DNA from 4 places in the Paenibacillus sp. FSL L8-0644 genome. Region 3 is predicted to be linked to each of the others. Evidence: predicted binding sites of a transcription regulator. Region 3 holds the regulator's gene; each other region holds the start of a gene.
The links. Region 3 encodes Rex, which represses fermentation and respiration genes when NADH is low (regulators of the CRP and FNR family bind a similar motif). Its sites were predicted from a motif close to TTGTGAAATATTTCACAA; they were not measured.

Region 1 (3,218 bases), 1.4 Mb from region 3:
GAATATATATGGGTCTTTTGCTTCCCGCCACGTTAAAAACGGAGAGAGATGCTGTTCAGTTACTAGCTGCTTGGCGACAGGAGCTAAAGGCGTGGGCTACGGAAATTTATGTGGCTGCCGGTGATCCTGTAGCCAGTCTTAGCGACATTCCCAGATCTTTTGAGCAGGCACTACGATTGTTAGAGCGTACGTTTTTGTTCCGGGCAGAAAGAGTCATGCTTTCCGGAGACCTACACAAATTGGAGACAGTCGAGACTGAAATGAGTGGAACGTCTGATAGTGCCACAGATGATCCCCTACGTTATGCAGAAAAGCTGTACTATGCGCTAGATATGGCTAATAGTGAAGCTGCAACCCGTGTCATTAAGGAAATGGAAGGCCAATTTCCACGGATTTATCGTACAGAATCCGCAATCAAGGCGGCGTTCGCCCAAACATTCACACTGGCGTTGAACAAGTATGCAGCCGGACAGGATCACAGCCGAACCGTGCTGGAGGAGCACTCCAGCTTTATAACCGATGTATATGCTTATTCCACATTGGGCGAGCTGGTGGATCACTCGCTGGAGCATGTGTTGCAATGGATTGGACAGACTGATCCCGGTGGCAAGGACATCATCATGAAACAAATGATTGACTTTATTCATAGTCATTATGATGAAAATTTGCGATTGGAGTTACTGGCAGATATGTTTAATTACAATAGTGGCTATTTGGGCAAATTGTTCAAAAGTCATACTGGCGAGGCCTTTAATGCCTACCTGGATAAGGTGAGGATTGAGCGAGCAAGGGAGTTGCTTGCACAAGGAATTAAGGTACACCAGGTGGCGGAACGCGTAGGGTATGCGAACGCAGATTATTTTCATAGTAAATTTAAAAAGTATGCTGGAATGTCACCTTCCTCCTATCGAAATCGGGTTCAAAAGAACGGAGGAACAGATGGCTGTTGATAGAATCCTAGGTATAACGCTATGAAGTCTCTCTTGCAGATGTCGGAGGTACAACCTCCGAACGAAGAGAGGCTTTTTTTGCATGATGAAAAAAAGATAGATCAATAGGAAATGTCACATTTATTATGGGATTTAGGCTGTTTTCATCAAATCGCCATCGTTATGACACAGCTTTGACACGATGTTCACATTTTCGATTCTATTTCATTTAAATTTATTCTATATAATGGGGATAATCTGAAGCCGGATCATGACACCATGGTGAAGGTAGTTGAGTGAGTCATTTTCTAAAAGGTGACCGCTGCATATGTAAGAATGTGAATACTGTCACAAATGTAGAAGACTTCAGATTACAGACACTATAAATCAATGTTAAGAGAAGTACAGGGGGAGGAGCAACATCATGGACGTATTGGATTTGGCACGGTTGCAGTTTGCAACCACAACGATTCTTCACTTTGTTTATGTGCCGATCTCCATTGGATTGTCGTTATTGGTGGCAATTATGGAGACTATGTATGTTATTAAGAAAAATGACTTGTACAAAAAAATGGCTCAATTCTGGGGAACGTTTCTGCTGATTAACTTTGCACTGGGCGTAGTCACCGGGATTTTGCAAGAATTTCAGTTCGGGATGAACTGGTCGGACTTTTCCCGTTTTGTGGGTGATGTATTTGGTACGCCGCTGGCGATTGAAGCGCTGCTTGCATTTTTCCTGGAATCGACCTTTATCGGATTATGGGTATTCGGTTGGGAAAGATTGTCCAAAACGGTCCATTTAATCTGTATGTGGTTGGTATCTATCGGTACGATGTTATCGGCATTGTGGATTCTAGCTGCTAATTCATTCATGCAGCGTCCAGTAGGATATGAGATTCAAAATGGACGTGCAGAAATGAAAGATTTTGCTGCTCTGCTAACGAATGAACAACTGTTATGGGAATTCCCACATACATTGTTTGCTGCTTTTGCGACAGGAGCATTTCTGATCGCGGGTATCAGTGCATGGAAGCTGATGCACAAAAAGAATATGGACTTTTTTAAACCTTCTTTTAAATTGAGTATTATTGTTGCCTTAATCAGTGCCATTGCTATTCCTTTGTTTGGTCATGGACAGGCTCAATATTTGGTGAAAACACAACCGATGAAGATGGCTGCCAGTGAGGGATTATGGGAGAACAGTGGTGACCCCGCTCCTTGGACCGTTATCGCATGGATTGATCCTGGAAACAAGGGAAATACCTTTGAGATTAAAGTTCCTTTTGCTTTGAGTTTTCTATCCTATAGTAAATTTACCGGCTCTGTGCCTGGTATGAATGAGCTGCAAGCCCAATATGAAAAAACGTATGGTCCGGGCGATTATATCCCGCCAGTACGTACCACGTTTTGGAGCTTCCGCATTATGATTGCGGCTGGATGTGGCATGATTGCACTCGCCTTATACGGGGCTTACCTGACGTTCCGTAAAAAGCTGGAAGGTTCACATCGCTGGTTCTTCCGTCTGATGATATGGGGGATATCCCTTCCATTCATTGGGAATACTTCAGGTTGGATCATGACTGAAATAGGTCGCCAACCGTGGACGGTATTTGGTTTGCTTCAAACGAAAGATTCTGTTTCGCCTACCGTTGTGGCAGGAGAAGTGCTATTCTCGTTCATCTCATTTACTACATTGTATTTAATTTTAACAGGTGTGCTGGCGTTTCTGTTTTACCGTACGGCTCGTAAAGGTCCAGATATTGAGCCACATCAGCAAACGGTAATTCATGATCCTTTTGCTCAAGGGGGTGACACCATTGTCGCTAAATGATTTATGGTTCTTATTGATCGCTGTGCTGTTTACCGGCTTCTTTTTTCTGGAGGGCTTTGATTTTGGCGTAGGAATGGCCACAGGATTGGTGCCGCGTAACGACCAACAAAAACGTTTGATGATCAATACGATTGGTCCATTCTGGGATGCCAACGAAGTGTGGCTGATTACAGCAGCAGGTGCAATGTTTGCCGCTTTTCCGCATTTTTATGCGACTATGTTCAGCGGATATTATCTCGTATTTGTGTTTATTTTGCTAGGTTTGATCTTGCGTGGAGTTTCTTTTGAGTTCCGCGGAAAGGCTGAAGGAAAATGGTGGACAGGAACGTGGGATGCCTGCATTCTGATTGGCAGCTTTCTACCGCCGATGCTGTTCGGTATGGCTTTTGCGGCTTTGGTGAAAGGTGTACCTATTCAGCAAAACATGGATTTGAAAGCTGGATTTTCCGATGTATTCA
Region 2 (3,218 bases), 2.1 Mb from region 3:
TTTTATGCGATGGGGGCTGCGGATCAGGAGCGCTCCGCGCATAAGCTTTTTCAGTCGTATGTCCTTGGCTCGCTGAGTCTCAATTGTTGGGCTTTTGGTCAAGAAAGTGATACGTAAATGTAAAAAAGAACTTCCGAATCCACATGCTGTGTGGGAATGGAAGTTCTTTTGTGTATTTTGCGTCTTCGATTAATTAGAAGGCACGTTCTTTTTTAGCCAAGTGGATACCTGCGAAGTACGTTGATCTCCATTTTGATCCAACAGTGTCATAAATGCTTTCAGCTTTTGAATATAGGTGCTCTTCGAATCCATATTACGTTGAACGAACCATTGATACCCCTTTTTGGCATTCGGATGAATCTTCCCGGTATCATGATCGAATAATGGCGTATTGTTCGTGCCGTAGAAAGTATAGAAAAAGTACAGATCGTGCAATTTTTTTATAGCTTGTGTACGATTGGAATGTGGATATTGGTTTAAAAACAATTCCTGTGCCAGCACTCGTCCGGCTAACTGTTGATAGCCGATACGGAGCGCGGCATCCTTGGTAGCAGCCTGTCCGGATTCCATCGACATGATGTCAATATAGCTGCGGATATCTGCCGTGGTGTGCTTCCCGAATACTTTATATTTTTCATAGTTGATGATTGGGTAATACATGCCTTCTGCGGTTTCAAGTTTGTAGCCGGCATCTCTTGTTTGAGTTAGCAACTTTTTCAGGTTCGCATCGCTGGCACGGCTGATTACATTTGTGAACGAATCACCGGGTTTATAGATTTGATTTATTTTGGTTTGAACAGAGGTCGGGTATAGGGTCTGTGCATAGGAATCCAATTGCTGGTTCTGTGCATTTTCCAGATGAAGCACCATGAGGGTAGCTTGAGAAGCTGGAATGGATTGAATATGCTTTTGCAAATAAGTGAATGCCTGAGATAGCTTGCCGGGTTGGCCTAGTAGCTGCTCGAAGGTCTTGGAGATATGTTGTACACTTTCTGCCTGAGATGTCGTAGTAGACGTCGCCGCTTGGGCTGATGCCGTATATCCCGATCCCATAGTCTGCACTGTGAAAGTTACTGCTGCGAGCATGAGATAGGCTTTGGTGATTTTTTTCATGATATAACCCTCCATTACGTTCTTTGATGTAACTGTAGTGTATAGGGTAAATGTATCGTGAGCATTCCATGTTGTATCCAACTTGTAAACGTTTGGGGAGGATAATGAATCCGATAAAAGAGTCCGAGTTAGGAGGAGCTAAAATCCTCCTTGTGAGCATAACAGCGCAAAAAAAATAACCATTATCCCGGAGGATAACGGTTATTTGGGGGATGTTTAAGCTATTTTTCGACTAGGGTCCGCTGGAAAGGTATCTTTATTTTTACCAAACAGTCCACGCAGGAAGGGCAGTACCCAACGGTCAAAGCCAATTCTTCCGGCATTTGCGCCAGCAACTACGAGGAAGATTTCAAACAGCAGGTAGATTGCATTGGTGCTTACTGTACCCGAGAACAGGAACGAGAAGTTCATAACCATGGCCATCAAAGCAGCCAGTGTAGTCAATGTACCGAGAAGCAGGCCAACCCCGACCAAGAACTCACCCAACGGGATCAGGACGTTGAACAAACCTACATTCGGCAGGGCAAAGGCTTCGAGGAACGATCCCCACCAGCCTTGTACAGCGGGATGGTCTCCACCTGTTTTAGCAATGGCCCCCGAGATAAATCCGCCTGCATCGAATCCACCTGTCAGCTTTTCAAGTCCGTGAGTCATCCATTCATAACCTAGATAAACCCGTACGACAGTCAGCAACCACATTGCGACTTTGTTCTCACGTAACCAGCTATTAAACATTCAAACCACTCCTCTTTCTTAATCTATAATGTTGGTTGTATTTCATTTTGTTGGGATGATCATCTTTGCTACACCTTTATTGTAGTAGGTTCAGTTACAGTTATTTGTGATAAAAATCACAAAGTATGAATATTTTTAAAATTTTAATGTCTTCAGATAAGTATTCTATAGAGAGGTCATGCTTCAATCAAGACAAAAACAGGAAATAAAGCTTATAATGAGAAAAATAACGAAGTGGAGGGATGAACTTGTCCGGGCCCATTTCCCAACGAAATCATTGGTTGCGTGTAATGGCCTCAGCTCTGTTATGCATGACGCTGATGTCTTGTTCTGCTATGTCCAATACGGGAGATACTGAACCCGTTCCTCAACCGACCAAGCATAAAACAGAGAAGGAGGCGCTTGAACCGCCGAAGGAGCAGTCTACTCCGGCATTTACAGCTCCGCTTACCGGTCTTCCGGTGGAGCAGCCAGTTTTGGAGCGACCGCTCGCTGTCATGATTAACAATGCTCCAGCAGCACGTCCGCAGGCAGGACTTAGTCAGGCAGATATGGTATATGAAGTTCTTGCAGAAGGCGGAATTACCCGTCTGGTCGCTTTTTTCCAAAGTCATGGCGGAGATGTAAAGGTTGGTCCGGTCCGTAGCATTCGTCCGTATTTGATTGAGCTGGGCGAAACTTATGGTGCGTTGCCGATACACGCAGGGGGAAGCACAGATGCCTATGCGATTTTACAGCAGCAGCGGAAGGAACATTTAGATGAGATTTCAAATGGAGGGGCATACTTCTGGCGAAGCAAAGATCGTCGTCCTCCGCATAATCTATACACGGACGTGAATAGACTGCGCAAAGGAAGCGATAGTAAAGGGTATGCTACGCATACGGACGTTCCAGTATATACTTACCTTAAATCCGGCGAAACCCCAGTTATGGTGGACGAGACTGCAACATCTTTACAAATCCGGTTTTTGCTTAAAAGCTACCGGGTATCTTATACCTATGATCCAGCGGATCAACAATATAAGCGTTTTGTGAACGAAAAGTCACATGTGGATCAAAATAATAACCAACAGCTCTCAGCAGCCAATGTCATTGTGATGAGCACCAGACATCAAACGTTGGATGATGTAGGCAGATTAAGTGTTGAACTGGACGGTAGTGGAGAGGCCATGGTGTTTCAACAAGGACAGTTAATACAGGCTGAGTGGCAACATACGCCGGGTGATGCGATTCGTTTTATGAAGAATGGGGTTGAAATTCCGTTAACGCCAGGTACATCCTATATACATGTGGTGCCTGCAGATACACCACTAAAGGAACATGTAACCATAGAAGCGAATTAGAAAACGAATTACACCTTTTTAGGAAAA
Region 3 (3,218 bases):
GAGACTTCGCTACACCGAAGGAAGATTTAATTACAGCGGCTCAGATGATCGTCTGGTTGACGCTAACAGAAACCGGTGATGATGAAGAACTGAATCTGAGCAACCGTGGAGGGGATTTCTGGGAAACGGTGGCGAGTGATTCAGAGTCCTGTCTTGGTCGTTCCTGCCCATGGTTCCGCAAATGTTATTATCATCGTGCACGCCATGAAGCAGGAATAGCGGATGTTGTTATTACGAATCACTCTAAGTTGTTCACAGACGTCAAAGCCAGTCATCAGTTGTTGCCGAGCTATGAACATCTGGTGATAGATGAAGCCCATCACCTGGAGGAAGTAGCTGGTAAACACCTAGGTATGCATATGAAATATTTCACACTCGTGCATACACTGACGCGACTGTTCAAAGACAGCAAGAATGGACAACTGCCTTCACTTCGTCAACAGTTGGCGAAATCGGGGCACGAGAAGTCGGCAGATTGGGCCTCAACTATCGACCAGCTGTATCCGCTCGTGTTAGAGGTGAAGGAAACTTGGGACCTGCTAAGCGACAAGCTGTTTGGCATGTTGCCGGAGCGAAGTGATGCGACACCGGGTGAAACAGGACAGTTTTCTTCCCGTCTCAAACCTTCGGCCAAGCCTGCAAAGTGGGATCAGGCGGGAGCTTTGGAAAATCAGCTATATGTAACGATGAGCGAAATTTTGCGCAAGGGCGACAAGCTGATGCTGGACGTCAAGGAAGAACATGACGATTATGCGGCGGATAGCCTTATTACAGATATCACGGGTCTGCTCAAGGATTTGGCGGGGATTCGAGAAAATTTGCGCTTTTTTATCCGACTCGATGATGAAACAACCGTATACTGGCTCGAGGCGAGCGGGCAATTCCGTAGTAAATCATTGCAATTTTATGCGGTACCCGTCGATGTGAGCCGCCAGTTGAAAGAAATGTTTTTTGACAAAAAAAGAAGCATTATTCTGACTTCTGCTACCTTGTCGGTAGATAAGTCGTTTCAGTACATGATCGATCAGCTCGGCTTACAGGAGGCCGCAGATCAAGAGCGGCTGATGACTTCGCAGCTCCCGTCACCCTTTAATTACAGGGATCAGGTGTTGCTGGTTATTCCACGGGATTTCCCAAGTGTGAAGGGCAGTGTAGGAGATGCGCATTTTGTAGATATGCTCGTTAGCTCTCTAGGAGCGACTGCTCAGGCGACACGTGGGAGAATGCTCGTTCTGTTTACGTCCTATCGGATGCTCCGGCAAGTGTATGAGCCGCTCAAAGAGGCCTTAGCATCCAGCGAAATTACTGTGCTGGGACAAGGTGTGGACAGTGGAAGTCGCAGCAAGCTAACCCGCCGGTTTCAGGAAGCGAAAGCTTCTGTATTGCTGGGGACCAGCAGTTTCTGGGAAGGCGTCGATATTCCGGGGAAGGCTCTGACTTGTCTAGCCATTGTTCGCTTGCCGTTTCAACCGCCGAATCACCCGCTGCTGGAGGCAAAAAGCGAACTGCTCCAGCAGCAGAAGAAGAATCCATTTATGAAGCTGTCTGTACCTCAAGCGGTCATTCGCTTCAAACAGGGATTTGGTCGGTTGGTACGTACAGCGAACGACCACGGGGTCGTTATCGTTTATGATACGCGTGTGATTGAATCCTATTACGGAAAGCACTTTTTGTACTCGTTACCGGGACCAAAAATGGAGCATATGCCATCGGAGCAAATGGTGCCCCGCATCGCCGAATGGCTCCAATCCGCCCCGGAGACAGAGGCATAACGGACGGACATAAGTATGTTCGTTACAATTAGGGGGAGCAAGTATGAAATCAGATAAAATTTCAGAGGCTGTCGTACGGAGGTTACCCGTATATTTACGTTATCTGAATGCACTTCACAAACGGGAGGTGGCTACGGTCTCTTCTCAAGAGTTGGGACAGAGGCTAGATTTGAACCCGGCCCAAATCCGTAAAGATCTTGCTTATTTTGGAGATTTTGGTCGGAAGGGTATTGGTTATGATGTTTCTTATCTCATTGAGAAAATACGCCATATCCTGAAAATCGACCAACAAATTAATGTAGTCTTGGTCGGAGCGGGTAATCTGGGGCAAGCCCTTTCGAATTATAACGCTTATTTAAAAGACAATATGAAGATTGTGGCGGTATTTGATGCGTTTCCGGATAAGGTAGGAACCAAGATCAATACATTGGTCGTGCAACCGATGGATGAACTGGAAGCGACTGTGAAAGAAAAACACATTCGAATCGGGATTATTACCGTACCTGATTTTGAAGCACAGCACGTGGCTGATAGGCTTATTGATAGCGGAATTGGAGCGATCCTGAACTTTGCACCGACTACTCTCAAGGCACCAGCCAACATTCGGATTCATGCCACAGACTTTACAACTGATTTGCTTAGCCTCGCTTATTATTTGGAGGACGGAAAGGAAGAAGCACAATATGACAGTGAATAAATGGATGATTAAAAACGGATCTTTTGCAGTAAATGGACCAGAAGCAGGGGTAGTCCATGGTTTTATGATTGTGGAGGATAGTCGTATTACTTATATTGGCGAAACCTTGCCTGCGGGTGAGGAAGAGACGGAAGCGATCGATGGTAAAGGGCTATTGTTTTTACCTGGTCTGATCAATACTCATGGTCATGCGGCGATGTCTCTACTGCGTGGGCATGGAGATGATTTGGCACTTCAAGTATGGCTTCAGGAAAAAATGTGGCCTATGGAAGCCAAGTTTACATCTACAGACGTGTACTGGGGTACGTCCTTGTCTGTGCTGGAAATGCTGAAAGGTGGAACAACAACCTTCCTCGATATGTACGATCATATGGATGAAGTGGCTCGTGTGGCTGAAGAGTCAGGTATTCGTGCAAGTCTGATGCGTGGAGCAATTGGACTATGTTCGCAGGAAGAACAGCGAATCAAGCTGGCAGAGGCCGTGACTTTTGCACGTAACTGGCACGGTAAAGCAGACGGGCGTATTACTACGATGATGTCTCCGCACGCGCCATATACATGTCCACCTGCGTTTATTGAAAAATTCGTACAAGCTGCGCATGATCTGGACTTGCCACTGCATACGCACATGTCTGAGACGATCGCCGAAGTAGAGCAAAACGTACGCGACTACGGTTTGCGTCCGGTTGCACACTTGGATAAGCTTGGCTTTTTCTCCCGTCCTTCGCTTGTTGCCCATGGCGTTCATT
Region 4 (3,218 bases), 160 kb from region 3:
GCAATCCTGCAAACAAAGCCAAGGTTATCCATAGAAGCTATGAGATGGGGAATTTAAGTTATCTATGTTTACAGTTTTAAAGAGTGTTGCCAGAAGAAGGACTGTCATTAAAATGCTTCGCTACTGCTCCTGTATAAGTAGGGGAGTGGAAATAAATTAGGGAGTGTTATAAGCTATAGTGGCTTATAACACTCCCTTTTACATAAAAAAACGATTTATTATATCCGGCAAATCTCACGAGGGCATAGTTCACAATGACATACACCTTGCAGCATTTCCAAATCTTTGACAACAATCATACCATTATCATATTCAACTGCATTTTTCTTACGTAGATCACTAAGCATCCGGTTTACGCTTTCCCGGGTCGCACCGATCATATTTGATAAGTCAGTATGAGTAATTTTTTTATGAATCAGGATATGTTCGCCGTGAGGCTCACCATAGGTATTGCATAGACGAATGAGCGTTGAACATAAAGCGCCTGGCTTGCCGTACATCATCAAATCGCGGAACTTAGTCTGAGTAATGCGGTGATGTGAACCCATCCATTTCATAAAGTCAATCGCAAAATCACAATGCTGGCAAATAAGCAGTTCCAAATCTGTATGATCGATTACGCCAATATCACTGTCTTCCAGAACCTCAGCAGAAAAGGAATGCTTAGTACCGAAAAATGGATCGGCTTGACCAACAAGATCGCCGCTTTGATACATATATAGAATAAGTTCCTTGCCCTCATCCGTTGTTTTGGTTACTTTCACGCGTCCGCGCTTAATATAAAACAGCTTATCCGCTGTATCTCCTTCCCAGAACAGATGCGAGCTTTCTGGCATAACTCGATCTTTCATCATTACTTGCAATCGGTTGAAGCTGGCCTCCGAGAAGCAACAGGTGTTGCCGCGGGCTTCCATTACATTTGTAGGGTTTCTCATCGTCCATTTCCCCTTTGTATCCTATGTTTTTTATCTGCAACTTGATCAATTCAAATTCATTATATACTTGTGCAATGAGTTTTTGGGGCAAGAAGAGGGGGTAAAAGTGGCAGAATTCCAAACTTTGTGATTTAATTCACTTCATAAAATAAAATTTTAAATAGATTGTGAAAAAAATCACAATATATCTTGAAAAGCTGTGTTACGATCAGTGCGTGAACAAGAGATAGTACACGAGATAACAGGAGGATGAGGGAAATGGCTGTTAAAAACGAGGTTATTCAAAAAGAGCAAAGCGCAGAGCAGTATATTCAAACGCTGATTGACCGGGGGAACCGGGCACAGCAAGCTTTCATGAGTATGAATCAGGAACAGATTGACGAAATCGTACAAGCTATGGCACTCGCAGGGATGGATAAACACATGTACCTGGCGAAGTTGGCTGTTGAAGAAACAGGACGCGGTGTGTACGAGGACAAAATCACCAAAAACATGTTTGCAACAGAATATATCTATCATAGCATCAAAAATGAAAAAACCGTCGGTGTCATTGAAGACAATGATTTTGACAGTTTTCAAAAGATAGCAGAGCCAGTCGGTATTATCATGGGGATCACTCCAGTGACAAACCCGACTTCGACTACGATGTTCAAAGCGCTGATTGCCATTAAAACACGTAACCCAATCATTTTCGGTTTCCATCCATCTGCTCAATCGTGTAGTGCGGAAGCAGCCCGCGTCTTGCTCGAAGCAGCTGTTAAACATGGTGCTCCGGCCGATTGTATTCAATGGATTGAAGCACCTTCGATGGATAAGACCAATGTATTGATGAACCACCCTGATGTGGCGCTAATTTTGGCAACTGGTGGATCAGGCATGGTTAAGGCAGCTTATAGCTGCGGTAAACCAGCACTTGGTGTAGGTCCTGGTAACGTGCCTTGCTTTATTGAAAAAACAGCAGATATCAAACAGGCCGTGAACGATCTTATCCTCTCGAAATCTTTTGATAACGGTATGATTTGTGCTTCGGAGCAAGCGGTTATTATCGAAGAGCCAATCTTCGAACAAGTGAAAAAATTGATGATCGCTAACGGTTGCTATTTTGTAAATAAAGAAGAAGCAGCTAAGCTCACTCAAGGAGCTATGAATGTCGAGAAATGTGCAGTGAACCCAGCTATTGTCGGGCAGTCTGCTGTGAAAATTGCTGAAATGAGTGGTATTACAGTACCAGCAGGAACTAAAATTTTGGTCGCTGAGATTGAAGGGGTAGGAACAAAATTCCCATTGTCTGCGGAAAAATTGAGTCCTGTATTAGCTTGCTATAAAGTAAAAAATGCGGAACAAGGTATTCAACGCGCTGCTGAAGTCGTGGAATTCGGGGGCATGGGTCACTCGTCCGCTATTCATTCGAACGATGAGGATGTTATCGCTCGGTTTGCAAACCGTTTGCAAACAGGACGTATCATTGTAAATGCACCTTCCACACATGGTGCGATTGGCGACATTTACAACACCAATCTTCCTTCGTTGACACTTGGTTGCGGTTCGTACGGTCGTAACTCGACTTCGTCGAACGTATCGGCAGTCAATCTGATTAATGTGAAAAGGGTGGCGAAACGGACGGTGAATATGCAATGGTTCAAAGTACCTTCCAAAATCTATTTTGAAAAAAATTCGACACAGTATCTTGCTAAAATGCCTGATATCACACGTGTAGCTATTATCACAGACCCTATGATGGTACAACTGGGATATGTAGATCGTGTTATTCATTATCTGCATCAGCGCCAAACACCAGTAGCTATCGAAGTGTTCTCTGAAGTAGAGCCAGATCCATCGACAGTTACGGTAGAACGTGGTACTGAAATGATGAGACGTTTCCAACCGGATTGCATCATCGCACTGGGCGGCGGTTCGCCAATGGATGCCGCTAAAGGCATGTGGATGTTCTATGAATATCCAGATACTGATTTCAATAACTTAAAACAAAAATTCATGGATATCCGTAAACGGATTTACAAGTACCCACGTCTGGGCCAAAAAGCACAATTTGTAGCTATCCCTACAACATCGGGTACAGGTTCCGAAGTTACATCGTTCGCAGTAATTACGGACAAAAACCTGGGCGACACGAAGTACCCACTGGCTGACTATGAGTTGACTCCTGATGTGGCAATTATTGACCCAGTGTTTGTATATTCGCTGCCTAAAACAGCTGTAGCGGACACAGGTATGGACGTTCTGACACATGCTATCGAGGCTTACGTGTCCGTAATGGCTAAT

Region 1: NSS94_RS20895 (cytochrome ubiquinol oxidase subunit I) is a predicted target of Rex. The motif match lies at 1,266-1,283, and genes of this name have one in related genera.
Region 2: NSS94_RS04665 (DoxX family membrane protein) is a predicted target of Rex. The motif match lies at 1,953-1,970, and genes of this name have one in related genera.
Region 4: adhE (bifunctional acetaldehyde-CoA/alcohol dehydrogenase) is a predicted target of Rex. The motif match lies at 1,101-1,118, and genes of this name have one in related genera.

The regions. Positions count from the first base shown of each region.
Region 1 covers NZ_JBBOYN010000001.1:4,574,275-4,577,492, reverse strand. The annotation lists gene NSS94_RS20900 (response regulator transcription factor) at 1-950, shown strand, start outside; gene NSS94_RS20895 (cytochrome ubiquinol oxidase subunit I) at 1,354-2,760, shown strand; gene cydB (cytochrome d ubiquinol oxidase subunit II) at 2,747-3,218, shown strand, end outside.
Region 2 covers NZ_JBBOYN010000001.1:1,037,000-1,040,217, forward strand. The annotation lists gene NSS94_RS04655 (dioxygenase family protein) at 1-117, shown strand, start outside; gene NSS94_RS04660 (hypothetical protein) at 190-1,113, opposite strand; gene NSS94_RS04665 (DoxX family membrane protein) at 1,330-1,848, opposite strand; gene NSS94_RS04670 (DUF3048 domain-containing protein) at 2,097-3,191, shown strand.
Region 3 covers NZ_JBBOYN010000001.1:3,133,098-3,136,315, reverse strand. The annotation lists gene dinG (ATP-dependent DNA helicase DinG) at 1-1,772, shown strand, start outside; gene NSS94_RS14075 (redox-sensing transcriptional repressor Rex) at 1,816-2,469, shown strand; gene NSS94_RS14070 (amidohydrolase) at 2,456-3,218, shown strand, end outside.
Region 4 covers NZ_JBBOYN010000001.1:3,292,010-3,295,227, reverse strand. The annotation lists gene NSS94_RS14915 (DODA-type extradiol aromatic ring-opening family dioxygenase) at 1-80, shown strand, start outside; gene NSS94_RS14910 (Crp/Fnr family transcriptional regulator) at 219-935, opposite strand; gene adhE (bifunctional acetaldehyde-CoA/alcohol dehydrogenase) at 1,194-3,218, shown strand, end outside.